Regions from separate parts of the Clostridium sp. 19966 genome, predicted to be linked through region 2. Evidence: a T-box and tRNA genes for the amino acid it is inferred to sense, from the RefSeq annotation. Region 2 holds a T-box; the other holds one or more tRNA genes.
What was found. The T-box of region 2 lies ahead of pheS (phenylalanine--tRNA ligase subunit alpha). A T-box ahead of a tRNA ligase gene usually reads a tRNA of that ligase, here a tRNA-Phe.
Positions count from the first base shown of each region.

Region 1: it has a tRNA-Phe gene. The T-box ahead of pheS (phenylalanine--tRNA ligase subunit alpha) is inferred to sense a tRNA for this amino acid. The anticodon was not compared.

Region 1 is NZ_JACTOJ010000003.1:66,418-81,768, reverse strand. Features, by position in the region: gene IAI10_RS03865 (heavy-metal-associated domain-containing protein) at 1-8, opposite strand, end outside; gene IAI10_RS03860 (stage 0 sporulation family protein) at 19-927, opposite strand; gene IAI10_RS03855 (DNA polymerase III subunit delta') at 1,006-1,947, opposite strand; gene IAI10_RS03850 (cyclic-di-AMP receptor) at 2,049-2,378, opposite strand; gene IAI10_RS03845 (guanylate kinase) at 2,537-3,142, opposite strand; gene IAI10_RS03840 (aminotransferase class I/II-fold pyridoxal phosphate-dependent enzyme) at 3,167-4,591, opposite strand; gene IAI10_RS03835 (sigma factor G inhibitor Gin) at 4,622-4,834, opposite strand; gene IAI10_RS03830 (M20 family peptidase) at 5,209-6,363, shown strand; gene IAI10_RS03825 (magnesium transporter CorA family protein) at 6,532-7,476, shown strand; gene IAI10_RS03820 (LD-carboxypeptidase) at 7,489-8,409, shown strand; gene IAI10_RS03815 (chitobiase/beta-hexosaminidase C-terminal domain-containing protein) at 8,490-12,371, opposite strand; tRNA gene IAI10_RS03810 (tRNA-Cys) at 12,653-12,726, opposite strand; tRNA gene IAI10_RS03805 (tRNA-Phe) at 12,735-12,807, opposite strand; gene murD (UDP-N-acetylmuramoyl-L-alanine--D-glutamate ligase) at 12,995-14,365, opposite strand; gene IAI10_RS03795 (glycine--tRNA ligase) at 14,615-15,351, opposite strand, start outside.
Region 2 is NZ_JACTOJ010000006.1:17,605-32,955, forward strand. Features, by position in the region: gene IAI10_RS07615 (aminotransferase class I/II-fold pyridoxal phosphate-dependent enzyme) at 153-1,616, shown strand; gene IAI10_RS07620 (DUF523 domain-containing protein) at 1,650-2,129, opposite strand; gene IAI10_RS07625 (endonuclease MutS2) at 2,126-4,489, opposite strand; gene IAI10_RS07630 (U32 family peptidase) at 4,523-6,862, opposite strand; gene IAI10_RS07635 (cell division protein ZapA) at 7,004-7,597, opposite strand; gene pheT (phenylalanine--tRNA ligase subunit beta) at 7,718-10,096, opposite strand; gene pheS (phenylalanine--tRNA ligase subunit alpha) at 10,109-11,128, opposite strand; T-box leader at 11,209-11,430, opposite strand; gene IAI10_RS07650 (RNA methyltransferase) at 11,471-12,244, opposite strand; gene rplT (50S ribosomal protein L20) at 12,303-12,662, opposite strand; gene rpmI (50S ribosomal protein L35) at 12,690-12,887, opposite strand; gene infC (translation initiation factor IF-3) at 12,908-13,420, opposite strand; ribosomal protein L20 leader region at 13,651-13,756, opposite strand; gene ytxC (putative sporulation protein YtxC) at 13,793-14,686, opposite strand; gene IAI10_RS24655 (DUF6873 family GME fold protein) at 14,868-15,351, shown strand, end outside.

The sequences.
Region 1 (15,351 bases), on a different contig from region 2:
CTCTTCATAGCCCTCACCTCAGTTTTCTTTAAAAAGCTCTTTTATTTCTGCTTCACCTGTATTCTCATCGGTTTCCAATTTTATATCATAATCTGCTACTGCGCTTTCATAGGAGCCAGATATGATAGAAACCTTCTCTATAGGAAATTCCTCAATTATATCTTCGGCATCTTTGAAGGATATCTTGACCTTAACTTTCTCATTTACTACACTATTTGAAATGACTTCGCCTTTTCCTCTATCGGTAGATACTATGGAACCTACTATAGGCATTCTTTTCCTTATGTCTTCATAAGTCTTCTGTTCATAATTTAGGCAGCACATAAGCCTTCCGCAAATTCCTGAAATTTTAGTAGGATTTAATGATAGATTTTGTTCTTTTGCCATTTTTATAGATACTGAAGCAAAATCACCTAGAAAGGAGGAACAGCATAATTGTCTTCCGCATGGTCCAAGTCCCCCTACCATTTTAGCTTCATCTCTTACTCCTATCTGCCTTAATTCAATTCTTGTTTTAAATATGGTAGCAAGATCCTTTACCAATTCTCTAAAATCTACTCTTCCGTCTGCAGTAAAATAGAATATTACTTTATTATTATCAAAAGTATATTCAACATCTATAAGCTTCATATCCAGCTTATGAGCATTAACCTTTTCAACGCATATTTCCAAAGCTCTCTCTTCTTTAGCTTTGTTTTCCCTGTGAATCTTTATATCCTCTTCAGTAGCCTTTCTCAATACAAATTTAAGCGGAGCTACTATCTCATTTTCCTTAACCTCTTTGGTGCCTATTACGCATTCACCAAATTCTATTCCCCTTGCTGTCTCTACTATTACGCTGTCTCCTTGATTTATATCTATGTTATTAGGATCAAAATAATATATTTTACCGGCTTTTTTGAATCTAACACCTACAACTTTTACCATGATTCCCTCCATCGTCACTCGCATTTTATTAACTATTTATATTATTTACACTTAACTTACCTTTGATACTTTATTTTATTATTGAAGCATATTGATAAGCATTACTTGAAAAACTAATGAAGGATTTACATTGCTGTTTAAGTTACTTCTAGCTTCATTCAAAGCTTCAATAATCTTTTGAAGTTTTCTATATGAAAAGCTGTCAGAGCATTCTTCTATATAGTTAAACTTATCTTTATTTATTATATTTTCTTTATTATTAACATTTTTGTATATTATAATATCCCTTATAAAAGATATCAGTAAGCTGAATATTTCTTCGCTCATATCCTTATTTTTAACAAGGAAATCTAAATATTTTTCAAATTCAGCATCACTCAATTTATTTATATCTATAATCAGCTCTAAAGCTGTTGATCTCAAAATTTTAAAATCATTGTCCTTTATAAAATGATCACATCTTCCTGGAACTCCCTCTGCAAAGTTCATAGCAGATATTTTTTCTTCATCAGAAATTTCAGTATAATTTTTATCTATAAACCCCATCATCTCATCTTTACTTAAAGATGTAAGCTTATGCATTTGGCATCTAGATTTTATAGTATCTAATATTGCTTCACTATCTTCGCTAAGTATTATTATAAAAACTCCAGCTGGAGGCTCTTCAATAGTTTTCAGAAAAGCATTTTGTGCTGCTGCAGTCATCTTATGCCCCTGATATACTATTATAGCTTTTTTATCGCCTTCAAAGGGTTTTTTAGATATTTCTTCTATAATCCCTCTTATATCTTCCACTCCAATAGATTTTTTAGTTTTAGAAACTCTAAATTCCATTATATCTACATAGGGTTTTATTTCTGTCTTTCCTATTATTCTTACCGCTAACTCCTTGGCAATAAGACTTTTACCTATGCCCTCCTCACCGATAATAAGGTGTGCATGGGACAGTACTCCGCCTTCTACAGCCGAATTAAAGTAATTTCTTAATTCCTTATGTCCTATTATATCTTCAGAATACATATATTCCTCCTTGTATTCCTCTACAGCTAATGTAAACATCTTTAGTTTACTGTATAATGACTGAACGAACTCTAATTAGAGTTCGCTCAAAATAATCAAAACTAAAATCTAAGAAATTTATCAACGTCTAGGACGAATATAGTTGCGCCTCCCACTTCTACTTCTACAGGATATGGCACATATACTCCAGTAGCACCTGCCACGGAAGAAGGTGAAGTAACTACCTGATCTCTAGTTCTGCATACATCTTCAATAGATGCAATCACTTTATCAACCTTATCTGCATCTACTCCTATCATTAGTGTAGTATTCCCTGATTTTAAAAACCCACCAGTGGTTGCTAATTTCGTAACCCTAAAGCCTGCCTCTGTAATCACATCTATAAGATCACTAGCATCATCATCTTGAACTATTGCTATAATAAGTTTCATATTTACCCCTCCTTGTTTATAATAAGTTATTTCTAATCCCCTTTTTACAGATGCTTCTTGGAACTTATATTTTACATAAGCTTAATGTTGCACATCTATAAAGTTTTGTATCTTAGGTATATTTTATCACATTTAAGCCCTACAATATATATGAATTATTAATATTTATTATCTTTAGTTAATATTTGCGAAATATCCTTTTTAATACTAGTTACACAAATTTTTAAACTATCATTACTATATATTTTTTCTATATTGCTAGATTTTAGCTTATCTATACTAAAATCATTGTCATCTGCTAAAAATCTTCTGCACATTTCATTATAATTAGGTTTAAGCTGCTGCCTTTCCCTGTTTAATGCTCTCTCTAATCTAACTCCATCATCCACAGCTATATATAAGGGAACAACATTTTTTTCCCCGAAATACTTTTTTAGATTATTATATGCCTCTAAAGTAACTATAACAATATAATTGTTCTTCTTTAAATTTACTTGTCCATCATCTATTGTTCCATAATACCATTTCCCCATGACGGTTTCATAGCATCTTAATTCAATAACTTTATTTTTATCTTTAAACTCTTCCAGTTTATTTTCGTCAATGAAATAATACTCTACTCCATCAACTTCATTTTCTCTTTTAGGTCTTGTAGTATATGGAGTTACAGCTCTTAAATCCAATTCTCTGTCTTCTTTTAAATATTTAAAAATAGTATCCTTACCAGTACTGCTCTTTCCCATCAAGCAAAATAATTTCCCCATATCAAGCAAAAGCTCCTTCCAATGCTATATTACTATCTTAATTTTGTTATCTTCCACCCCTAATATTGAAGCTTCGTTTTTTAAATAATATTTTACCACACCTAATGCTTCCTTATCTATTATTTCTCCCATCATAATAATTGGAACTCCCGGTGGATATGGGACTATATTTACTGCACTTATTTTACCTTCTGCTTCATCTAATTCAACCTTTGAATTTTCTCTTTCAAATACTTCCCAAGGTTCAAGAGCCTTTTCAGGAATATTATTCATATATATACTAAACTGATTGTCCCTAAACTCTTCTAATGGACAATTCATAAGAGAAGTCAAGAGCATATCATAATCTTCTCTGGTATTAAAAGGAGATGCAATAAAAACTATATTATACCCATCCGTCATTTCAGCTTGAACTCTGCTATTTCTAAGGTAACTTAATATCTTATGACAATTGTAACCAGCACCAGGAGATATAATAATTCTAGATTCATCTATCCTTAAATTAAGCTTGGAATATTCCTGTTGTATATTCCCTTGCTCCCAAGCATAAAAATCAGTTTCCTTGTTTATTCTTGACTTATATTCCTTCACCACTTCTATGCATTGTTCGAATTCTTTTTTACCCTTAGCATCTAAATAATCTCTAGCATAATCCATGGAAGCCATAAAGATATACGAGGGGCTGGTAGTTGAAAAAGAGCTTACATAAAAGCTGCACTTATCTATATTTTCTTTATCTTTTACGTGTAAAAAAGCTGTTTGAGTAAGACTTGGCAGAGTTTTATGCGCACTCATAACTGCCATATCTGCTCCCAATTTAATTGGGTTTTCCGGCAAAAGCTCTGTGATTCCAAAATGAGCTCCATGGGCACAATCTACTAAAACCTTCATTCCTCTGCTGTGACATATATTAGCTAAAGCTTTTAAATCAAAAGCTATGCCGTAGTAATTTGGATATGTAAGCACTATACCTTTAGCTTCAGTTTCTTCTACTACACTAAAAAAATGCTCCATATCCACAGATATAGGAGCATTGTACTTTCTGCTAATATAATTCTGTATATATATGGGTTTTAATTTTTTTAGAATTATAGCATTTGTTATGGACCTATGACAATTCCTCTCAACTATAATTGAGTCTCCTTCATTGAAACATGAGAATATCATAGCTAAATTTCCACTGGTACTACCGTTTACCAGAAAATATGATTTATAAGCTCCATACAACTTAGCTAAAAGTTCTTGGCTCTCTTTAATTATTCCGTCACAATTATGAAGATTGTCTAATCCTTCAACTTCTGTTATATCTCCACTTAAAAAAATTTCTTGCATATCTTTATTATCTTTCACAACAAATCCCCTGCCAGATTTATGTCCCGGCATTGAAAAAGGGGCATTTTTATCCTTGATATACTTTGATAAGGCATCTACTATAGGTGTTTTACTCAAGCATCATCCGTCCCTTCTGGATATTAAGATTTATCTATAAAAGCTTTCATACTTCGATGTTCTCTCTCTAAGCATAAGCTCCATAATTATTTTTTTCATACACTCAATGTAATACTTATAAAAATCAGTTTCTATATTAGAGTTTATAAGTCTAGCTTCACATGTATTACAAATAAATCTCCCGTTAATTATTATACCATTACTGTGGTTTTTTCTACAAATGATACATTTTTGTTTTTCCATTTAAAATGCTATTTGCTGCATCAATACCAATCGTCATTATTGAATTCGTATAATAAAAGCATATATACACTTGCCCTTAATTATAGAAAATCACACAATATAAAAACAGCCCCTATTAAAAATATAATTATTCTTAAAGGTTAATTTATAATGCATAATTTTCTTACTCACTGGTTTTCAAAGTGCAGCATAATAGCTTGCACCCCCTTATGACATGATTAAACTATTTTGATTGTTGCCCTATCTAATATATTGTATTCACAATGTAGCCAAATCTTATTTTGTCCACCTTTTTATTTTTGAAATTATAATATATTTTTTTTATTTGGAAAAAATAATTTCAAATGCAAATCTTTTTAAAGGAGGTCATCATTATGAAACAGGAAGCTATTTCCTATTTAACTACTCTAAAAGATACAATAACTGGTATTTCAAAATATATATATAATAATCCAGAAGAGAGCTACCATGAATACAAGTCATGTTCTTATATATGCAATATTCTCAAAGAAAATAAGTTTAATGTGAAAGAAAAATATCTAGATATTGACACAGCTTTTTATGCACAATATGGCAATGGTTATCCCAAAATATGCCTGCTGTGCGAATATGATGCCTTATTACCAGAGGGGCATATAAATGGTCACAACGCGGTATCCGCTATATCTGTAGGCGCAGCACTTGGATTGACAAAAGCTATTGATAAGCTTGGGGGATCTATTATTGTGCTGGGGTGTCCAGGAGAATATATAGGCGGTGCAAAGGTTACAATGGCAAAGCAAGGTACCTTTAAGGATATAGACCTAGCAATGATGGTTCATCCTGATGTAAAAACCTGTCAGAGTGGGACTTCCCGTGCCATACTTCCTCTGAGTGTAAAATTTAAAGGCAGCTCCGGATTTACATATTTGAGTTCTAACAATCACTCTCCTATGGATGCCTGCATATTTATATTGAATTCTATAAACACCTTGCTTAAATGCTCTCAGGATAACCTAAGAATAGATAGTATCCTCTCCAACGGAGGATATACTCCATCTCTCCCATCTGATGTTTGTGAGATAAAGCTTTATATAAGAGCCGACAAATATTCAAATGCAGAAACAATTGAGAAGCATATAAGGAATTTATCTGATTTAACAGCTAATATTATGAAACTAGATTGTTCTCATTCAATTTACGAGCTTCCATACTTAGAAATGCACACAAATGACACATTATCACGACTCTTTGGACATAATCTTAAGGAAATAGGCATAATAGATTGCTGCGGAATAAAGAATACAGAATCTGGCTTAAGTATAGGCAATGTAAGTAAGCTAATTCCTACAATACATCCATATGTAAGAGTAACCGAGGAGGATAACATACAATATGGCACTAAGCAATTTGCTGATGCTACCATATCTTCCTACGCTGATGAAGCCATAATTTCTTCTGCCAACGCTCTGATATTAACAGCTATAGATCTTCTAGAAAAAAGAAATCTGATTGACGAAATCAAAAGTGAATTTTATAAATCAAAATAAGTTGTGCATTATAAAGTGCTACTGTATAATTGTTTTGTAATGAACTCTACAGGATTTTAAATGCAATAAGGTCTAATTAAAATTGCATAATTAATACTTGCTTTTAATTATGCAATTTTTTATATGTATATAATCCTGTAAATTTAATATCTTGGGGGTGCCATTTATATGATAAACATATACAAAAGCATTGATGATGGAAGTAACATACTTCAAAAAATTGAAAATATAGAAGCTGGATGTTGGATAAACATTGTAGCTCCTACTGACCAAGAATTATTACTTGTCTCTAAAAAGACAGGTGTTCCCCTTGAGTTTTTAAGAGCATCTCTAGACGATGAGGAAGCTTCTCGTCTTGATATAGAAGGCAGCAACGTATTAGTAGTTGTAGATATCCCCTTTACCGAAATGGAGGATAATTCTCTTACTTATGATACATACCCTTTAGCTATAATCCATACTGAGAAAGAAATAATTACCGTTTGCTTGAAAAACAGCAAGGTTGTAACTGACTTTATAGATGGCAAGGTTAAGTCTTTTTTTGCTTTTAAGCGTTCTAGATTTATTCTTCAGATGCTTTACAGAGTAGCCACCTACTATCTCTTATATCTTAGACAAATAGATAAGAAAAGCATAATGATTGAAAAGAAGCTCCATAAATCCATGAAGAACAAGGAACTTATTCAGCTGCTTTCTCTGGAAAAGTCTCTAGTGTACTTTTCTACCTCATTAAAATCTAATGAAATAACCTTGGAAAAGATGCTTAAGCTTGAATTTATAACAAAGTATGAAGAAGATAAAGATGTTTTGGAAGACGTAATAATAGAAAATAAACAAGCTATAGAAATGGCTAACATTTATAGTAATATACTATCTGGTACCATGGATGCTTTTGCATCAGTTATATCAAACAATTTGAATATCGTGATGAAACTTTTAGCCTCCGTAACCATTGTCATGGCTATCCCTAATATGGTATCGGGTCTCTTCGGTATGAATATGAGCAAAATCCCCTTTGGAAATAATCCCTATGGTTTTTATATAATATTAGGAATTATTGTAGGCATGGCCTTAATTGCAATAGGTATTCTAAATAAAAAAGATATGTTTTAAGGAGAGGTTATCATGTTAGGTAAAAGATTTTTAGAACATTCTACTCTAGGAATAATAGCTCCTGCAAGTCCTTCTGAAAAAGAAGTGATAGATAGGCAGATTGAATGCCTAAGAGGCTTAGGCTTTAAATTAAAATTGGGCAAGCACCTTTATGATAAATATGGCTTTCTAGCTGGAACTGATGAGGAAAGAGCTCAGGATTTAATGGACGCTTTTCTAGACGAAAAGGTTGATGCAATAATGTGTTATAGAGGGGGCTATGGTACTATAAGAATGCTTCCTTACCTAGATTTTAATATAATAAAAAATAATCCAAAGATATTTATAGGTTTTAGTGATGTTACATTGCTATTAAATTCTATATATGAGCGCTGTGGTCTTACTACCTTCCACGGAGTAATGGCAAATTCGGGTACTGATAATCCAATAAGTATAGATAGCCTTAAACAGAGTATTATGAAGGGCTACGATAATTACAGAATATGTAACCCAAAAGGAACTCCTCTTACCTTTAAAAATTTCTCTGGAAATATAGAAGGCACTTTAGTAGGGGGAAATCTTGCTGTTATATGTTCCTCCATAGGCACTGATTACGAAATTGATGTGAAGGATAAAATATTATTTTTAGAAGATATAGCTGAACCTCCTTACAAATTAGATAGGCTCTTAGCTCAGCTAGCTCTTTCAGGTAAACTAAAAGAGTGTAGAGGTGTATTATTGGGTCAATTCACAAATTGCACCCTTCCCCACTATGAAAGAAGCTTTACCTTAGAGCAGGTTATCGAAGATAATTTTATCTCTAAAGGCATACCCATTTGCTATCACATAATGAGCGGTCATGGAAGCCCACGATTAACCTTGCCAATAGGCGCAAAAGTTAGACTTAATGCTGAAAATAAATGCATTGACGTTTTAGAAGCGGTAGTTAAATAAAGGGTTATTTGAAGAAAAACTCCAGCACTTAGCAAGGTTATATTGCTAGATGCTGGAGTTTACATTTCCTATTACAGGCTTTATCTGTTACCTTTTCTTTTAAACACAGTAAAGAAACCTATTGCTATTAATAATGTACCTATTGCTATTAATAGATTGCCGTCAATTATACTTCCTGTCTGAACTAATTTTTTATAATTTGTACCTGCCGCTTTGGTTGATTCTCCTGATGAATTCGGTGGATTATTTGTATCATCAGTAGATTGTTTAACTGTTGATTTTATTGTATATTCTTCACTTACAACCTTAGAGTCAGTATGTCCATCTTTAGAGGCATAAGCCTTAATAATAGTATTAGCTGCTACCGTTATCGGTCCGCTATATATTTGTGATCTTGAATTTGGTTCTGTGCCGTCCGTTGTATATCTAATTATCGCCCCTTCCGTATCAGATATTATTTCTACCTGCTGAGGGCTATCATAGCTTCCTCCGCTTATGCTGAATTTAGGTGCTGCAGCTGCTGAGAAATTATAAGTAACAGCAGATATCTTAGAATCAGCTAATCCGGCTTTTGCAGCATAAGCTTTAATTGTTGTATTTGCAGAAACCTTTATAGGTTGGGAATATATAGGTGAAGCTGCAGTTGGATCTGTTCCATCTGTTGTGTATCTTATGATTGCTCCTGGAGAAGCACTAGTAATAGCCACGTTTAGTTCCGAGCTATAAGTACCTCTATCTACACTAAAGCTTGGTTCAGCTGTTATAGCAGGCAAATTCTTTAAACTAACATTATCTATATATACATCGTGTGCTGCTACTGCCCCCATTCCATTTACATTTCCCATGCAAAATACCAAATGTGCATTATCCACATCAGCTGGTACAGTAAAGTCACAGGTATACGTGCTCATATCTGAGGTTATAGGTACTACCTTATCCAAGAAAGTGTTTCCATCACCACCACCTGGAATTTCAACTAAAGGCTCGATACTTCTATTAATGGTTGACCTGGCATCAAAGGTTAATCTGTAGGTTATTCCTCCTTTGAGCTTAAAATTTCCTTGACTTAGCTGAACTGACCAGTAATAGTCTCCCACATCTCCAACGGTAGTTTTGAATTCCCCATTATCAACACCAGCAGGCGAGTTATCTGCGCCATTGTATGTTTGCCAAAAGGAAGCTCCACTTGAAAAATCGCCGTTTTGAATAAGCTCTGTTCCGCTTGGCAAATTTATAATATATTTGGAACTTGTAATATCTGAATTATTTAAGCCATCCTTTATGGCAATAGCTCTTACTGTGGTGGTATCACTTAATTCTATAGGGCCGGTATATATGCTTGATTTTTCATTAGGATCTGAGCCATCCAGCGTATATCTAATAATAGCATTAGATGTATCACAGCTTATAGCCAAATTTTGTTTTTCAGTATATGCCTTAGAGGAATCCAAACTAAATACAGGCTGGTCTACTGTAGCTTTGCTATCTACTGCAAAGCTAATACTATACGTTTTAGTTACACTTTTATCTGCAGAAGTTACCGTTATAACTGCTTTGTCCTGTAAATTAGAAGCTTGCTTTATAGAAACTGCTGCATCAGAATCTGTAGGATCTGCCTCAAGCTTTGGAGCTAGTACAGTATTTGGTGCTAGTAAAACCCTGTATCCTAAAGTATCTGGAGCAAAATCCTTTAGCATTTTACCATTTATAGTAATACTCTTTAATGTAGCATCAGTTTTTATTTTTTCTACTTGAAGCTGCTGAGTAGCACTTTCAGTTATTCCATCTACAGTAACTCTTGCTGTAATATTGGCAGTTCCCTTAGCTAAAGGGGTTATAGTACCAGTATCATCTACTGCTGCTATCTCTGGATTGTCACTTGAATATTTTATCTCAGCCTTTTTTAAATCTGCTGCACTTCCATCCGTCATAGTTCCCTTCAAGCTTGTTTTGGCTTTATCAGCACCATCTAGCAGCATAGCAGTCTTATCAGCTGTTAGGGTAATATTGTCCAATCTTGCTGCGGTGCTTTGCTGATTTATATAATTATCAAGGATCTTTATAGATGAATTTGTGTCCGTACCTGAATAGTCCACCTCATACTGACCGTCCTGTTCCCATTCTCCTTTAGTAAAATTTCTTCCCTTTATCAATATTTTATCCTTGTACACATCTATATAATAGCCTTCACTTATATCATCCTCAGCATTAGCATCTGTCCAGCAATATCCGCAGGACGGCACATTAAACATTGTGCACAAACTTTTATTATAGAACATATCCTTAGAACCAAATTCCCAATGAGTATGCCCTGTAAATAAAATTGCTTGAGGATACTTTGCTAATATGTCTCTCACTTCTTTATCCTGATCCAAATTCTTATCCATTTGTCCTGGCTTAGAACCTGCTACAGTATCGTAAAGAGGCTGATGAATAAATACAAATATAGGTTTGTTATTTTTTACGTCCTGCGCTATAGTTTGCTGAAACCATTTTAGCTGTGTATCGGAAAAATAAGCACTATTACCATCACTTTTTTCTGAGCCTAAGAATATATAGTGATAGTCATTAAGCCAATAATCATAATACACATTTGGCTCTCCTGAATATTTAATGAAATTTTGTTTAGATATATCATACTCATTCTGATCTATCCATGAATTTTCCTGCCAAGTATCGTGATTTCCTAAAGCCATATCTATTTTAGGATGCTTATTACTGTTTACTATAGTAGAAAAAGCATCCCAGTTTGCTGCAAGACCGCTATCTACCACATCTCCGTTTATTATAAGCCTGCTGCTATTTGGATCTACTTTATTAATATCCTTTAGAGCATTATCTAAATTTTTATCATGGATATAATTAAGATTGGATACTATATGTGTATCACTAAAAACTTGAAATGAATATAAAGGGCCTTCTCCTTCTACTACATTTACATCAGCTCTTGCTTTTTCTGAAATGCCATTTACCGTTCCCTCTACCGTGAAGCTTCCAGCTTTAGAGTAAAGGTATGAAGGTATTTTGTCCCAGATAACATTTACCTCACTAAAGGTTCCATCAGAATTATCTTTTCTTACTGTAGCTGGCAGCGTAGGAGCTGTAGATGCTTGTGTCTTAATTTCTGCTGCTTCTAAATTATGTACTGGTGCCTGTGGTGCAGAAACATAGAAGGTAGAACTGGCATCCACCGTATAGCCTCCATCTTTAAAGAGTACCACCTTATAGGTTTCCCCTTGCTTTATTCCGCTTATTGTATCTAATGGAAGTTGGAATTCACCATTAGGGCTAGTAAAGCCTAGGCTATGATCTGGGTCATTTTTAGTATCTCCGTAGATATATTTCCAAAACATAGAATCTACTTTTCCAGGAGTATCTTCCTGATTATATACTCCTAACCAGGCCTCAGAATCCTTACTTGCATTTTTTATGGTAACTGTTATGGTATCTTTTAATGCTACGGTTGAGGAAGATAAGCTTACATCAGGTTCAACCTCTGACGCTGAAATGGTGAAATTTGCACTTGCCTCAACAGTATATCCTCCATCCTTAAATAATAGCAGTTTATAGCTTTTTCCCTGCTCAAGTCCGCTGATAGGAGCTAAATTAAGCTTAAAGTCACCATTTCCATTTTGAATGGCTAAGCTGTGGCTGGGGTCGTCTGCTGAATGATCTGATAGATAGCTCCACCATATAGAAGCAACCCCGCCGCTAGAAGAATCTCCTGGTGTATCTGCTTCATTGTAAAGCCCTACCCAAGCACTAGAATCTTTACTGCCATTCTGAACAGTTACAGTTATTGTATCTTTTAAACCTGCAGTGGAAGCCGATAAAGTTATTGAGGTTTGGCTCTGGGAATCTTTTAATATTGATGCATAAACCGCTAGATTTGAATTAGTTATTACAATAGATATAACAATTAATAAGCTTACCACATTTTTAATACATGTCTTTTTTCTCATTTTTAACCTCCTTATTTAATATTGCTTACTTAAAATTACATAGAGTGTTTATATAGTCATTCAACCCAAATGTTGTAGTTGTACACAACATATTCATTCTACCCACTTTGAATATTAATTTTGTTATGCATGTGTAAATGCTAGGTTAAAATCCACTTAACTGCACATATAATTGCATAAATGCACATAAATACACAATATATGCAAAAATAAAAATAGCCTATACAGTTAACTTTTTACAAGTTACTATATAAGCTATTTTTAAATTACTGATATTATTTTGGAGGCGCCACCCAGATTTGAACTGGGGGTGAGGGTGTTGCAGACCCGTGCCTTACCACTTGGCTATAGCGCCATAAAGGATGGCCAGACCAGGAATCGAACCAGGGACACGAGGATTTTCAGTCCTCTGCTCTACCGACTGAGCTATCTGGCCGCTCAACGTTAAGCTTCTGCTTTTCGTGACAAAAGATATATTATCACAGGCACTCCATTTATTTTTTAATTTATCCTTGATTTACAGAATTTATTCATATTTTTCTTCACAATCCTTTTTATATCTCATATATATACATATTGACACACTAGGCACAGTTTTCACTTATTTTCTTCTTTCCAAAGGATTATAAACTTTTCACTATTTCTACAAATTTGTTTCCTTTTGCTTCAAAATTAGGGAACATATCAAAGCTTGCACAGGCTGGTGAAAGCACCACGTAATCCCCTTTATCTGCGATTTCCTTACCTTTAAGTACTGCAGCCTCTAAGGAAGCTACTACGTATATAGGAAGTTCTACCTTTCTTTCTGCCATTTCTTTTTCAAATACAGCTTTAATCTTATCTTTAGTTGCTCCTACAAGTATCAGTGCTTTAACCATATCTATACCTTTTTCAGCAAGAGGTTCAAAAGGAATATGCTTGTCATATCCTCCAGCAATCAAAATCACTGACTTTTCAAAGGAAGACATAGTAGCTAAAGTTCTAGTAGGACTTGTTCCTATTGAATCATTATAATATTTTACTCCGTCCACTTCTCTTATAAACTGATTTCTGTGCTCAACTCCTGTAAAAGTAGCTACCACCTTTCTCATGCTTTCTACGGAAACCTCATCCTTAACTGCAAGAAAAGCTGTTAAATAATTTTCTACATTATGCATTCCCTTTATTAATATATCTGACCTTTTACAAATCTCCTTGTCTCCCAAGTATAGACTTCCATTGTCAAAATAAGCATCCTGCTTAGTTTTGCTGCTAAAGCTTCTAACTTCACCCTTAGCTTCCTTTTCAAAGCTTTTAGTTATTTCATTTTCAGCATTTATAATGAGTATCCCATCTGAAGATTGATGAGTAAATATATTTTTCTTAGCATCTATATACTCTTGCATGTCCTTATGAATATCTAGGTGGTTAGGAGTCACATTAGTTACTACAGCAATCTCTGGAGAAGTATCTATGGTCATAAGCTGAAAGCTTGATAATTCTAAAACCACCCTATCTTTTGAAGTCATTTCTTCTATTTTAGAAAACAAGGGTGTACCTATATTTCCCCCTACCCAAGTTTTAAAACCTTCTGCACTTAAAAGATTATATATTATGCTAGTAGTAGTGGTTTTTCCGTCACTACCTGTAATTCCATACATCTTTGCAGGGCAGTATCTCATAAACTCTTCCATCTCAGAAGTTACATAAGCACCTTCCTTCATTGCTGTCTGCAGGGCTGGGCTGTCTATTCTCATAGATGGTGATTTAAAAATAACTTCAAACCCCTTAAGACTGTCAAGGTAATTTTCTCCCAAACAGAGCTTAACGCCCTTTTTTCTAAATTCCTCTGCAGCCTCTCCAAGTTCTTCAGCACCCTTTTTATCAAAGGCTGTTACGTAAGCCCCTAAATCTAAAAGAAAATTTATCAAAGGTCTATTGCTAACCCCTATGCCAACTACGGCTGTTTTCTTGCCTTTTATGAATTCTTTAAAATCCTTAAAATCTTTTTTCATTTAAAATACCACCTTAATATAATTAATATGTATAGTATAAATTATAAAACTACTATTATAAATATTGTCCCATTGATAATTAATTATAACACTTTAGAAATAATTCTGTAAATTTATTCTACCTACAATATAACAAAAGGCTTTGCCTTAAAAATCATCTTTATAATACCTTTAGAGTTTAAACCTAGCTATCATAAAGCTAAGCCTAAACTCTAAAATTATATCAATGTTTTTAAAGCAGAGCCAAAACTAGAACTCCATCTTTTCAGTTATATATGCTTCTAATTCATCTATGCCTATTCTTATCTGATTCATTGAATCTCTATCTCTTAAAGTTACAGTATCGTTCTCTAAAGTATCAAAATCTACAGTTATACAGAATGGAGTCCCTATTTCATCCTGTCTTCTGTATCTTTTTCCTATGCTTCCTGCTTCATCATAGTCCACGTTGAAATGCTTTCTTAGCTTATCATAAACCTCTGTAGATTTTTCTGAAAGCTTCTTGCTAAGTGGAAGTACAGCTGCCTTAAATGGCGCTAGAGCTGGGTGGAATCTCAACACTGTTCTTGAATCACCGCCTTCAAGCTCCTCTTCATCATATGCATCTACTAAAAATGCAAGAGTAACTCTGTCTGCTCCAAGAGATGGCTCTATACAGTATGGAACATATTTTTCGTTAGTGTTTGGATCTAGATAGCTCATATCCTGACCTGAATGTTCTGCATGCTTGCTTAAGTCGTAATCAGTTCTGTCAGCTATACCCCAAAGCTCACCCCATCCAAATGGGAATAAATACTCTATGTCTGAAGTAGCATTACTATAGAAGGATAGTTCTTCCTTGCTGTGATCTCTCATTCTTAAGACATCCTTATTTATGCCAAGAGATAATAAGAAGTTCCAGCAATAATCTCTCCAATAGTCAAACCATTCTAAATCTGTTCCTGGTTTGCAGAAGAACTCTAGTTCCATCTGCTCGAATTCTCTTA
Region 2 (15,351 bases):
CACATTTAACATTTGTTATTATACTACAAAATAGTATTAATGAAAAACTAGTTTAAGAAAATATTGTGATTTTTTATAGTTTTTATTGTATTTTAAAAGAGCATTACATATACTATTATTGCATTTTATAAAGAAGGCGGTGTTATAAAGCGGTGTACAAATTTGATCAAAACCAAACCCCATTATTTGACGCATTAATGGAATATGTTAAAAATGATACTATTCCTTTTCATGTACCCGGTCATAAAAAAGGAGTAGGAATGGATGGTGTATTTAAAGCTTTTATTGGTGATAATCCATTTAAAATAGACGTTACCGTATTTAAACAAGTAGACAGTCTCCATCACCCCACAGGGTCTATAAAATTGGCCCAGGAACTAGCGGCAGATGCTTATGGATCTGATGCATGTTTTTTTTCTATTCACGGAACTTCTGGAGCAATACAAGCAATGATTATGTCCGTAGTAAACAATGGTGATAAAATACTGATACCTAGAAATGTTCATAAATCAGTTACTGCAGGTATAATTTTAACTGGTGCTGTACCTGTTTACATGCAACCAGAATTGGATAAAAAAATAGGTATAGCTCACGGAGTAACTCCAGAGACCGTGAAAAATACTTTAAGAGCTAATCCTGATGCTAAGGCTGTACTTGTAATCAATCCTACCTATTATGGAGTTGCTACTGATATAAAGAAAATAGCTGATATAGTTCACAAATATGATATTCCTTTAATAGTAGATGAAGCTCATGGCCCTCATCTAAAATTTAATGCTAAACTTCCTGTATCTGCCATAGATGCGGGAGCTGATATTTGCTCGCAAAGTACGCACAAGATAATAGGAGCCCTTACTCAATGCTCTTTACTTCAAGTTAATACAAAAAGGGTTGACGCATCAAGAGTGCAGCAAATTTTGAGTTTGCTGCAAACCACTTCTCCATCCTATATATTATTGGCATCTTTAGATTGTTCAAGAAGACAAATAGCACTTCATGGGAAAGAGCTTTTAGACAAAACCATCGATTTAATAAATTATGCTAGAAATGAAATAAATAAAATTCCAGGTTTTTATTCTTTTAGTGATGAAATTTTAGGCAATCCAGGAGTCTATGCCTTAGATCCAACTAAATTGACTATAACCTGCAGGGACTTGGGTATCACAGGTTATGACTTAGATATGATTTTATCTAACAAATATCATATTCAGATGGAATTATCTGATTTATACAACATTTTAGCTGTAGGATCCTTTGGAGATACAAGTGAAAGCATCGATTCTCTTATTTCGGCATTAAAAGAGATAAGCAAAGAATTCTCAAACAGAACCAATAAAAAGCCTGATTTCATAGATGTGCCTCCAATTCCTGATTTAGTATTAAATCCAAGGCAAGCATTTAATTCCTATAAAACTCCTGTGAGCTTAAAGGACAGCGTAGGACAAATAAGTGGCGAATTTTTAATGGCTTACCCTCCAGGAATTCCAGTACTATGCCCAGGTGAAAAAATCACTTTTGAAATTGTAGATTATATACAAAACCTTAAGAAAGCAGGTCTCTATGTCCAAGGTACAGAAGATCCTAATGTTGAATATATAAAAGTAGTTAAAATTTAATATATTTTTACAGGCAAAACGAGAGAATTGAATTCACTCTCTCGTTTTATTATAATCTTCTTCAAATTCTGCCAGTTCATTTTCATTATATACTTTTATACCATTTTCCAGTAAGAGTTCTGCAGTTACTCCGCTGCCTGCTACAATCTTACCGCTGAAGGTTCCGTCATATACCTTTTTATTACCACAGGAAGGACTATTGCTTTTCAATATAGCATATTTTATGTTAAACTTTTTAGCTATATATAATGTCTCCTGTGCTCCTTTGACAAATTCTAGGGTACGATCATTTTCTTTATTATCTATGACTTTCCCTACCCCCATTAGTATTTCAGAGGATTTAGAATTAAAAATTTCTGCCGGATTTCTTGGGGTTGTAAGTCCTCCCAGTTGCTCTGGGCATACTGGTATAACTTCATATTTATCTATAATATTCATTAATGCTTGCGATAAATTATTTTCTCCCGAATATTTGCAATTTACACCCATTAAACATGCACTTATAAGTATCATTTTAATTCTACCACTGTTGCGCCGCTTCCACCTTCGTTAAAAGCTCCTAATCTATAGCTTTTAGCATGAGGATGACTTTTCAGCAAATCATTTACTGCTTTTCTCAGCACTCCAGTTCCCTTCCCATGTATTATTGTGACCTCTGTAAGCCCTGCCATATATGCATCGTCTAAATATTTATCTACATTATATATAGCATCTTCTGCATCAAGTCCTCTTAAGTCTATAGACATAGGCACACTTCTTAAATTCAACTTCAATTCTCTTTTAGAATTAGGTACTTTAGTATTAGTTTTTACTTTTCCTGAAGCTCTAAGATCCTTTATATTAACACTTACTTTCATTATGCCTGCCTGCACCTGTAAGTCTCCTTTATTATCTGGCAGTGTTAATATGGTAACCTTTTGATTTAATGATGAAAGCATAACTTCCTCACCGACTTTTACATTCTTTATATGCTCTCCCTCATCAGTCTTAGTACTATTGTCTTTGCTAGAAATACCTTCAAGCTTATCCTTTAGCCTTTTTCTTTCATTCTCAAGTTTGTTTCTTATATCACCATCATAACCCATTTTCTCTAATTCTCTTACATTTTTCATTACTAAATCTGCTTCTTCTTTAGCATCTCTCAAAACAGACTTAGCTTCTCTTTGGGCATTCTGCATAATATTTTCTCTATGCTTTTCCAGATTATATAATTTTTCTTGATATTTCAATTTTATTTTTTCTGTTTCCGCTTTTAGTACTGAGGTTTCATGAGCATTCTTTTCGGCTTCAATACTTTTTTCTTGAAGATTCATAATAAGATCCTCAAATACTAAAGCATTACTGGATATATTCTTTCTAGCTTCCTCAATTATATAGTCTTCCAAACCTAATCTTCTAGATATTTCAAAAGCATTAGATTTACCTGGAATCCCCACCAAAAGCTTATAGGTAGGTCTAAGAGTTTCCACATCAAATTCAACGGAGGCATTTTCCACATGCTGGGTCTTGAGAGCATAACCTTTGAGCTCACTATAGTGAGTTGTCGCTATAATCCTAGTGCTTCTTGATCTAAGATTTTCAAGAATTGCAACCGCAAGAGCTGCTCCTTCCACCGGATCAGTTCCTGCTCCAAGTTCATCGAATAAAACTAAAGTATTTTTATCCGCTTTATCCATGATGTTTACTATATTTTTCATATGTGAAGAAAAAGTTGATAAGCTCTGTTCTATACTCTGCTCATCTCCTATATCGGCAAAAATCTTTTCATAAAAGCTAACTACTGAATTTTCACCAGCCGGTATTAATATTCCACTCATAGCCATTAAATGAATAAGTCCTATAGTCTTTAATGTAACTGTTTTTCCTCCAGTATTAGGGCCTGTTATAACTAAAGATGTATATTCTTTCCCTAAACTCACAGTTATAGGCACCACTTTTGATTCTTCTATCAAAGGATGTCTTCCTTTAATTATATAGAAGCTTCCATCCTCGCTGACTATAGGGCAGGTTGCATTAATATGGTAAGCATACTTAGCCTTGCAAAATATAAAATCCATTTCCCATAATATATCAGCATTATTTTTTATAACTTTTATGTTGCTCGCAATTTTTTTCGAAAAATTTGAGAGTATCCTCTCTATCTCAGCCTTTTCTTTTAGCATGAGTTCTCTTATATCGTTATTTAGTTCCACTAAGTTCATAGGTTCTATAAATAAAGTAGCCCCTGTAGAGCTTTGGTCATGAACTAGTCCAGGAACTGAACCCCTATGCTCTGATTTTACAGGTATTACATATCTATCTCCTCTTACAGTGTAAAGATTATCTTGAAGATATTTAGAGTACTTCCTAATAAGTTCATTTACCTTATCCTTAACAGATGAATTTTTATTTTTAAGTTCTTTCCTCACAGAATATAAGGTTTCACTGGCTCTATCGCTAATTTCATCTTCGGCTATAATAGCAGACAATATCTCGTCCTCTAACTTCTTAAAAGGAACTATGCCTTCACAAATATTTTCTAAAGCTTCATAAGGCTCTTCTTCATCCTTATGTATAACGTATTCTTTTAGTCTTCTTGTAGCAGATAATATATTAGCTATCCTATATATCTCGCTGCAGCCTAGACTGGCACCCTTTTCAGCCCTTGATAATCCATCTCTTACATCATAAACGCCTTCAAAGGGAGCTGCGCCTTTCTTAATGTATATATCTAAGGCTTCTTTAGTTTCCTGAAGTCTCTCTCTCATGTCATATATATTTTCGTAAGGCTTTAAATTATCTATTAGTTCTTTAGCTGCAGCAGTTTGGGCATAATATTTTATTTTTTCTTTTATTTTGCCAAGTTCTAATACTCTTAAAGCTTTTTCATCCATGTATATCAACTCCTATACTACAAAATGCAAATTTTACTCTACTCCTCTTTTATAATGCCCTCTAGTGAATTTATCCATTTGGAAAACCTTGTTTTCCTTAATTGCTAGAGCTATTTTTTTTGTTTCTTCATAGTTTTCATCTATAAAGTCTACTCTAAAACTATCCATGCCAAGATCTTTTAATTCCTTTATCTGTTCAGTCAGATTTATTGGCACGCTATTATATATATGGCTCCTGCAATATATGTCTGTACATACTATGAAGTCTTCGCTCATCCTATCTTTAAGATAATATTTACCATTTAAACAAGGCTGACTGCATTTAGAAGCAGCTGTTTTTCCGCCTGCTATACTTCCTATGGGACAATATTCACTTACCATAAGTTCTATTTTACCATAAATTAGATATTGAAGCTTTTTATTTTTTTTACCTATATTATATATTTCATTTTTGTTTAGTTCCAAACTTAGAGATGCACTATCACAGTATTCCTCAATAAATTGTGCAGCACCGCTATTAAAAATATTCAATTTATAATCTCCAATTATGCTTGTTTTGCCGCTAAATATTTTTATAATTCCTAAATTAGCTGTTATTATCCCTTTAATTCTGTGAAGATTTTTTTCTATAAGGTCTTGCACATATCCAAATTCTTCCTTTATAATATTAGGAATCTTTAAGTAAAGTCCTTGTATATCTATACTTCCTATTTTTATAGAATCCTTTCCCTTCCTAAAAAAATCTATTGCCAGGTTATCTACATTTAGGTCTTTAAGCGCTTCGTATTGCTCATAAGTAGAAGCTATAAACAGGACTCCGCTCACCTTATTTTTATCCTTTGATTTATGCTTTAAAGTAAGTTCCTTGCAAATATAATTTCTTCTATGGCTACTTGTGATATCCTCTTCTATATTTTTCAGAAGCTCTCTTCTCACATCATTAATTGCTGCAGCTGATAAAAATCCTTCTTCAATATTTATAAATTGGATTCTATTGATGATAAATGGCGTATTACCTGTTTTTTTTATTTTATCTTCCAAGAATTCTTTCGAAACGGGTTTTTTAAGAACATTTTCCACTTTACTGCCGCTAGCAATATATTCTTTACCTAAATAATTAGTTTCTATAACAATATTTTTTCCTATTTCAAAATTCACAATTACATCTAAAGGTAATTTTTTAATATATTTGTCCTTAAAACTTTCTTTTAATTCTTCATTAAATTGATTATCATTAGTCTTATATACTACATCATTTTTCTTAAATATCTTAGGCTGCAATTTTACAATCGTACCTTCTGCCGCCTTTTCAATCTCTACTCCATTTTTTAGTATTTTATTTACTATGGTTCCGCTTTCATCTACTCTTATACCATCTTTTACACTAATAGCTTCTAAAAGCTTTATGGAACCATCTTCCAATACTTTTCCTATAGGTACTCCAGTGTTTTTGGGATTTCCATAAGCCATCATATCTTTTCCTGTATTGCCAAAAAGATATGCCTTTGAGAAACCTTCCCTGTTAAACAGCTGAAGAAGTCTTTTATTTTCATATTCTAAGTCGTTACTCCAGTTATTATCATAATAACTATCTATAACCCTCCTATAGGTGGACACCACTCCAGCCACGTATTCAGGCCTTTTCATTCTTCCTTCGATTTTCAGAGAACTAACATTACCCTGGATTATGGATTTTATATCTGCTAAAGTACATATATCCTTAGGACTTAAAAGATACCCAGACCTTTGTATTTGATTACTATTATTTATAAGTTTATATGGGAGTCTGCAGGTTTGAGCACATCTTCCCCTATTCCCACTTCTGCCTCCAAGCATGCTGCTCATAAGGCATTGTCCAGAATAGCATACGCAAAGCGCTCCATGGACAAATATCTCTGTTTCATAGTCTTTAGATATTTCTGTTATTTCCTTTAAGCTTAATTCTCTTGATAACACAATCCTTTTAAATCCGTTATCTATTAAAAGCTCACAAGCTTCTTTATTGTGCACAGTCATCTGAGTAGATGCATGTATTTCAAAGTCACTAAATTGACTCTGCATAATATTTAGAAGACCTAGATCCTGTATTATAAGAGCATCCACTCCCATTTCATACATATGTTTTATATATTCAATAGCCTCTTTGAGCTCAGAATCCTTTATTAAAGTATTTACCGTAATATACACCTTCACACCATAGATATGGCAATAATCTACTGCTGATTTCATATCTTCTAGAGTGAAATTTTGAGCATAGGCCCTGGCAGAAAATTTGCTTCCCCCCATATATATGGCATCAGCACCATTAGAAACGGCTGCATACATACTTTCTAAATTTCCAGCAGGAGCTAATAACTCTATTTTCTTATTCATCTCAATCATCTCTCCTATTTAAATAAAACCCTATAAAAATCTGATACAGCTTATATAATATCATATTATTAGTTTATAAGCCACTTTATAGGATAATAAATAACAAAAACCCATTGTCACAATATATGACATGGGCTTTTATTATTTGTTTTCATTCAAAAGAGGATTTTTAATCTTCTTGGCTTTAACCAAATCTATTTGTTTATCAACTAATTTATTTTGAAGATCTATAACCTTAAACTTAGCAGTTTGCAGCTGAAATTTTAGTTCCCTGTTATCTTCTTTATATTTCAAACATTTGTCTTCAGCTTCTTTTGCTTCCTTTCTAAGCTTGGAAAGCTCTTCTTTAAGTTTATCAATCTCTGTATCTTTATCTTTTAAAATATTTTCATCCTGAGAATTGACCTTAGCTAACAGCTGTTTTTTTTCTTCCTCTACCTTATCTACTTCTTCCTTAGAGTCTTTTAACTGCAATGATAAATTTTTCTTTAATACCTTTAATTCTTCTAGCTCATCTAAAAGATCTCTATACGCTGAGTCGCATTTAAAAAGATCATCTACAGCATTAACTGTAGATAATACAGCAGCAGAAGTCACACTAAGCTTAGGATTGTTTTCTAGTATAAGTTTAATTTTTTTGTCCACATATCCCGCAACTTTTTGTAAGTACTCTTCCTTTTCTTCTCCTTTTAAATTATATTCAACCCCATTTATATTAACTGTAATTACATTCATGCAAAACACCCTCTTAGATAATGTTTATTATATATTTTAACATAAACTACAATTATATTAAATATATATTGAAGAATTTACACAACAGAAATCTTTTTAGTTGTGTAAATTCCAATTATACTATCTAAGTTGAGCACCTAATTTAAATTCTAATGCTTTTAATACTTTATCATGAACTTTATTAACTTCAGCATCTACTAGAGTTTTATTTTCATCCCTATATACTATGGAATAAGCCACTGATTTCTTACCTGCCGGTATTTGCTTTCCTTTATAGATATCAAATAGCTTAATCTTTTCTACTAAATTACCGCCTTGCTTTTTAATAGTACTTTCGATATCTGTTGCAAGTACAGAATCATCTACTAGTAAAGCTATATCTCTAGTTACTGCAGGATATTTAGGAAGCGGTGTATATTTTTTATCTAAATTAGCATATTTATATAGTGTATCTAAATCTATCTCAGCTATATAAGCTTCTTTATCTAATTCATAATTTTCACATACATCCGGATGTACAGCTCCTAATGTAGCTACTTTTTCTTTTTTAATATATAAAGAAGCAGTTTTTCCAGGATGATAGCTAGGATTTTCGCTCTCTCTTGCTACTGAATAATCCTCGATACCTAAAACCTCTAAAAGATTTTCAATTATACCCTTTAGATTTAAATAGTCTGCATTGCCATAGAAACCTATTGTAAGTACATTTTTTTGAATCGGAAGAATATTTTCATCCTCTAATGGTATATAAATTCTCCCCATTTCAAATAAATAAGCTTCTTCATTGCTTCTTAAATAGTTTCTTGAAAGACTCTCCATCATTGAAGGTATCATGGAGGTTCTCATAACACTATAATCTTCTCCTAAAGGATTTTTAATTTTCACCACTTTTCTAAGCTCATGATTTTCAGGCAGGCAGATTTTATCAAAAACTTTTGGACTTACAAAGGAATAGCTTATAGATTCGTTTAAGCCGCTAGCCATCATAGCTGCTATAACCTTATCATCCGTCTGCTGTTTTATATTTTTTCCGCCCTTAGTAGAGTTACTGCTTATTATTGTAGTGGGCACCTTGTCATATCCATATATTCTAGCAACTTCTTCAGCGATATCTTCTCTTATATTAATATCTATCCTAAAGTTAGGTACTTCTATTTTCAATAAGTTTCCTTCTACCTCAGTCTTTAGCTCTAATCTATCTAAATACTCTTTCATTTCCTCCAATGGAATATCTGTTCCTAAAAACTCATTTATCCATGGACCATCTACAGTTAGACTTTTTTCTTGTTTTGGGTTTTCATATATATCTATGGTTCCCTCTGCTATTGTACCAGCCTGTAAAAGTTCTACCAAATAGCAAGCTCTATCTAAAGCAAGTCTAGCTGTTTCTTCATCTATATCTTTCTCAAATCTTGATGATGCTTCTGTTCTAAGTGCTAAAGCCTGAGAAGATACTCTTATATTAGTTCCATCAAAGCTGGCACTTTCAAATACAACCTCAGTAGTATCATCCTTTATTTCAGAATTAAGTCCACCCATTATTCCAGCTATACCGATAGTTGTTTTTCCATCCTTTATGCATAATACATTTTCTGAAAGTTCTCTTTCAGCTTCATCCAAGGTTACAAATTTTTCTCCTTTTTTAGCCCTCTCTACTATTATATTTCCTGTAGAGATTTCTCTCTTATCATAGGCATGCATAGGCTGACCCAGCTCTAACATTACAAAATTTGTTATGTCGACTATGTTATTTATAGGTCTAACCCCTGCTTCAATCAGCCTTTCTCTCATCCACTCTGGAGATGGACCTATTTTTACATTAAATACAGCTCTAGCCATATATCTTTTGCATAGTGAATCTTTAATAGCTACATTTACAAAATCTTTAACATTCTTACCAGCTGATGCTGTAAATTTTGTATCTGGTAAACTATATTTTAATCCAAGAGTAGCTGCAGTTTCCCTTGCTATTCCTACTACGCTAAGACAATCAGGCCTATTAGAAGTTATTTCAAAATCAATAACTGCATTCTCCAAATCCAGTACTCTTTTTATATTCACTCCAATTTCCGTATCTTCAGGAAGTATCATGAGACCATGAACTGGATTTTCAGTTGCTATTCCAAGTTCTTCTTCTGAACACATCATTCCATTAGATACTATTCCCCTAAGCTTCCCTTTTTTTATTTTTATTCCACCAGGAAGAGATGCACCATGAAGAGCTACTGGAACTATGTCATTTTCTTTCATATTCTTAGCGCCTGTAACTATTTGTATTGGTTCTTCCTGTCCTACCTCTACAGAGCATACTACTAATTTTTCTGCATCTGGATGAGGCTCTATCTTTAGTATCTTGCCAGTAACCACATTTTGGATCTCTTCTCCGCCTTTTATTACTTCTTCTACATTTGAACCGGATAAGGTAAGTCTATCTCCTATTTCATCCGGTGATATATTAACATTAACATAATCTTTTAACCATCTAACTGGAACTTTCATAAAATATACCTCCTAGAATTGATTTAAAAATCTCATATCACTTTCATAAAGCAGTCTTATGTCATCAAGACCATATTTGAGCATAACCATTCTATCTACGCCCATACCAAAAGCAAATCCGCTATAAACCTCTGGATCTATTCCTCCATTTCTTAATACCTGGGGATGAACCATACCACAGCCTAATATTTCAATCCATCCACTTCCTTTACATACCTTGCAGCCCTTTCCTCCACACACGAAGCAGGAAGCATCCATTTCTGCTGAAGGTTCTGTAAATGGGAAATGATGCGGTCTGAATCTTGTTTTTATTTTATCTCCAAACATCTTCTTAGCATAGGTATCTAGAGTACCTTTAAGATCTGCAAAAGTTATTCCCTTATCCACTACAAGCCCTTCAAATTGAAAGAATATAGGTGAATGCGTAGCATCTACAGCATCTGATCTAAAAACCTTTCCTGGCGATATCATCTTTATCGGTGGCTTATTATTCTCCATATATCTTATCTGAACAGGAGAAGTTTGAGTTCTTAAAACTAAATTATCATTTATATAAAATGTATCCTGCTCACTTCTAGCTGGATGATTTTTAGGAATGTTTAAAGCCTCAAAGTTGTAATAATCAAGCTCGATTTCAGGTCCATCCTCTACTGAAAAGCCCATAGATATGAATATTTCTTTCATTCTTTCCAAGGTCTGTTCCAAAGGATTTCTTTTCCCTATCACCTGTTTTTTACCTGGAAGTGATATATCTATAATATCATTCTTAAGAGTATTTTCTTTTTCCTTATTCTTTATGGATGTTACTATTTTTTCTAGAGATTCTTCAATAGAACTTCTAACCTCATTAGCCAGCTTTCCAATTACAGGTCTCTCCTCAGCGCTTAAGCTTCCCATACTTCTTAATATAGTAGTAAGTTCACCTTTTTTGCCAAGATATTTTACTCTTATATTCTCAAGCACAGCACTATCCACAGAGGACTTTATTTCGTCTAATGCTGCCTTCCTTATGACCTCTAACTTTTCTTTCATAGTAAATCTCCCTTCCTAATTTAAATATTTTTCAAAATTTATGTACTGTATTATAAAAAAGAGCATAAAAAAACCGCCCCAAAAGGGACGGATATTCCGCGGTACCACCCTAATTAACAGATTATTCTCTGTTCTCTTAGTTATAATAACGGTATTAACCGCTAATTGCTAAATTTAAATAAATTTCACAATTAGTGCTCCGAAGTGAACTTCAATATCTTCCTATTAAAAAAGGCTCTCAGTCCATGACCTTTTATCCCTGGTAACAATTCAATATCTACTCTCTTCATCAATGCATTAAATCTTTATTTAATAGTATTATAATCATATAACAGACTTTTTTCAAGCCTTTTTAACATTTTGTCTTAATACTTCATAAAGCATTACAGAAGCAGCCACAGATGCATTCAATGATTCAGCCCCGCCTGGCATAGGTATTTTAACCTTTACATCCGCTTTACTAAGCACTTCATCACTTATTCCATTGCCTTCATTTCCTACTGCAATTATTGTTTTTGAAGTATAATCCAGTTCATAAAAATCTTCCTGAGCATCAAGAGCACTTACCACTAATAAATATCCATCTCTTTTAAGCTTCGATAAGAATTCAAATTTTTCATCTTTCATCACTGGAATATAAAAAATCGATCCCATGGTAGATCTTAAAGTTTTATCATTATAAGGATCAACAGTTCCAGCCGTATATATAACTCCAGAAGCATTTACTGCATGTGCTGTTCTTATTATAGTGCCCATATTACCTGGATCCTGTAACTTATCTACAAGCACATATATACCATCACCACTGGATATAGCCTCATTCTTTGCATTGACAACAGCTGCAATTCCTTGAGGATTCTCTGTACTGCATAGTTCTTTAAAAAGAACATCTTTCAGTTCATATGTGTCATAATCATTCCATTTAAAGATTTTATTTTTTTGTGAGAAAGAACTACTTACAAATATTTTATCTATAGATGCATTAGCATTCACAGCCTCTTCAACAAATCTAATTCCTTCTATTATAAATTTTCCTTTTTCTTCTCTATATTTTCTTTCCTTTAGTTTTTTAGCATCTTTAAATAAGTGATTATCCTTACTGGTTATAGTATTCAAAATATGCCTCCTCAAAGTCTATATAAAAAAAGAAAATGCGACTCTTGCCGCATTTATCTTATGCATTTAACTGACTTTTTGCTACATTTACTAATTCAGTAAACCCTTTTGGATCATTAATAGCTATTTCAGATAACATTTTTCTATTTATATCAACGCCAGCTAACTTCAAACCATTCATAAATCTTGAGTAAGATAATCCATTTAATCTTGCTCCAGCATTTATTCTAGCTATCCAAAGCTTTCTGAAATCTCTCTTCTTTAATCTTCTTCCAACATAAGCATTTCTTAATGCTCTTATAACACTTTCATTAGCAGTTCTAAATAACTTGCTCTTACCACCATAGTATCCCTTTGCAAGCTTTAGTACTTTTTTATGTTTCTTATGTGAATTAATTGCTCTTTTAACTCTTGCCATTTAATATACCTCCTTTACTTATCCCTATTATAGATATGGTAATAATTTCTTCATTGTTTTTTCTTGAGTTGTAGAAACGTAACCAGTTTTTCTAAGATTTCTCTTTCTCTTTGAGCTCTTCTTAGTTAATATATGGCTTTTGAAAGCTTTAGCTCTCTTTAATTTTCCACTTCCTGTTTTCTTAAATCTTTTTGCTGCACCTCTATGGGTTTTCATTTTTGGCATTATAAATCCTCCTCCCAGGTTTAAGCTCTTTTTGGAGCCAAAATTAATATCATGTTCTTTCCTTCAAGTTTCGCAGGTTTTTCAACCACGCTTACATCTTGAACTTTATTAACAAAGCTTTCAAGTATCTTATGTCCTATATATGAGTAGTCAGCTTCTCTTCCTCTGAATCTTACTGTAACTTTTACTTTATCTTCATCTAAAAGAAACTTTCTAGCATTGTTAGCCTTTATTTCGATATCATGCTCTTCTATAGTTGGGCTAAGTCTTACTTCTTTAAGATTAACAACCTTTTGTTTTTTCTTAGCTTCTTTATCCTTTTTAGATTGTTCATAGATATATTTTCCTAAATCCATTATTTTGCACACTGGCGGAACAGCATTAGGTGATATCATTACTAAATCTAATTCCTGCTCTACAGCCATTTTCAATGCTTCATTGCTAGATACTATACCTAACATCACATTTTGGCTGTCAATCAATCTAATCTCTTTTTCTCTGATTTCCTCATTTACTATAAAATTTTTGCTAATAGCCTTTCACCTCCAAAAATTTTTTTAGATATACTATTCTAAGCTTTTAGAATCATATCGTCTTAAAATAATTAATATCCTATTATTAAACCTTTGCCTAATATTAATTTTAGCACAGGCTTATATACAGCCGTATCATAGATGTGCGACTTTATGTATTAAAAGTGTTTCAAACAACTTTTAGAGTAAAAACTGCAAAATCTAATATAGAAGTTCACATCTGGTTTTTAAAGCAAATAAAAAGGCGGCTCAATAGCCGCCTCTATAATCAAAATCATAAAAGTAACCTTAACAGTCCTACCGTAAGGTGAGAAACGGCTGTTTCTTCTTAACATAGAGTATTATACACTGATAAATTTTTATTGTCAATATTTATTTTATTTTTTCTGTAACTCTATGTTTATACATATTATCTTCATTCATAATGCTCACTCTATCTGTAAACACATTTTTAATAGTATCTATAAATTCTTTATTTTGGCAATTTTTCAATCCATATATATTTATCTTTTCTGGAGAATTGGTTATAAGCCCACTTATTATTAAATCCTCAACATTATTATCTAAGATTTTATCCTTATCAATATCGTTTAAAAATTCGTCGAAGGCTTCTTTTCCTTTAGAGTCCAAAACATTATATTTCCCATTAATATCAACGACAATGTTTATCTCCGCCATTTTACTTTCTTGAAAATCCACAAAATATTTTAGCAGCCTTATGAATTCTGTATATTCTTTTTCAATCATATACTTATCAACAACCTTATCTATTATTGCCTCTATATCATTTCTCATACAGTTCAATCTAAAAGTCATAAATCCATTTATATTAATTTGATTATTTTCTTCAATACATCCAATTATATTCCTGATAATATTATTTTTTCTATTCATGCAGTATATACCTGTATCATCCATCTGAAAATTTTCTTCTTTAAGCATTTTCATGGTTATTATTTCTATATCTCTAATTTCATCTTGCTGTAGAAAAAAATAGTTATCACTGACTAAATTGGTCATCTCTCTGTCATAGAATTCAGATATCAATATTTTAAATACTATATTTGCTACATAATGGAGAAAAGTCTTTTTAAACTTATCCGTGATGTTATCATCACCGCAGAATATTTTTATAAAATGAGTATCTTTTTCTATACTCTCTGATATTCCTAAAATCACATTTTTTTCTTTAAAATATTCTTTGAGTTCATTAAGCTTAAAAACTAAGTCATTTTCACCCTGATATACTATAGTAAGCAGCAGCATTAACCTCACTCCTTTCAGAAATAGTATGTGTTTTATATGAATGTATATTCAATAACTTTTGTATAATAATCGACAAAATAAGTTAAACTAGAACAAAACATTTGAATTAGCTACATTCACAATGTAAACTAAAGGTATATACCTTCTTTTTATATATTTTTAGCGAAAGGTGATGAGATCTATTAATACCTGCATTGTTGATTTTAGAATTTCAGACGAGGAAATCTCCTCTCTTTTAAAACTAAATTTAGATATTTTATTATGCCCTCCTTGTGATAACCTTTATTCAGCCGTATGCGGGCATCCCGATATGCAATTATTTATATTAAATAAAAAAAATATCATTGTTCAAAAAAATTTAGATCCAAAATTAGTTCATTCTCTGAAGGAAAAGCATATAAATATACTTTTATCCAATGCCTCATTAACAGAAAAATATCCTCTTGATATAATATTGAACTGTGTTATATTAGGTGACTTATTTATGCATAACTTGAAGTATACCGATAAAACTATTTTAGATAGTTTAAATTCTAGCATAAAAAGAATTTCTGTAAATCAAGGTTATACAAAATGTTCCACAGCTATAATAAGCAAAAATGCCGTAATGACTAGCGACAAATGCATAGCTAAAGCTTTATTAGAAAATAAAGTTGAAGTCTTAT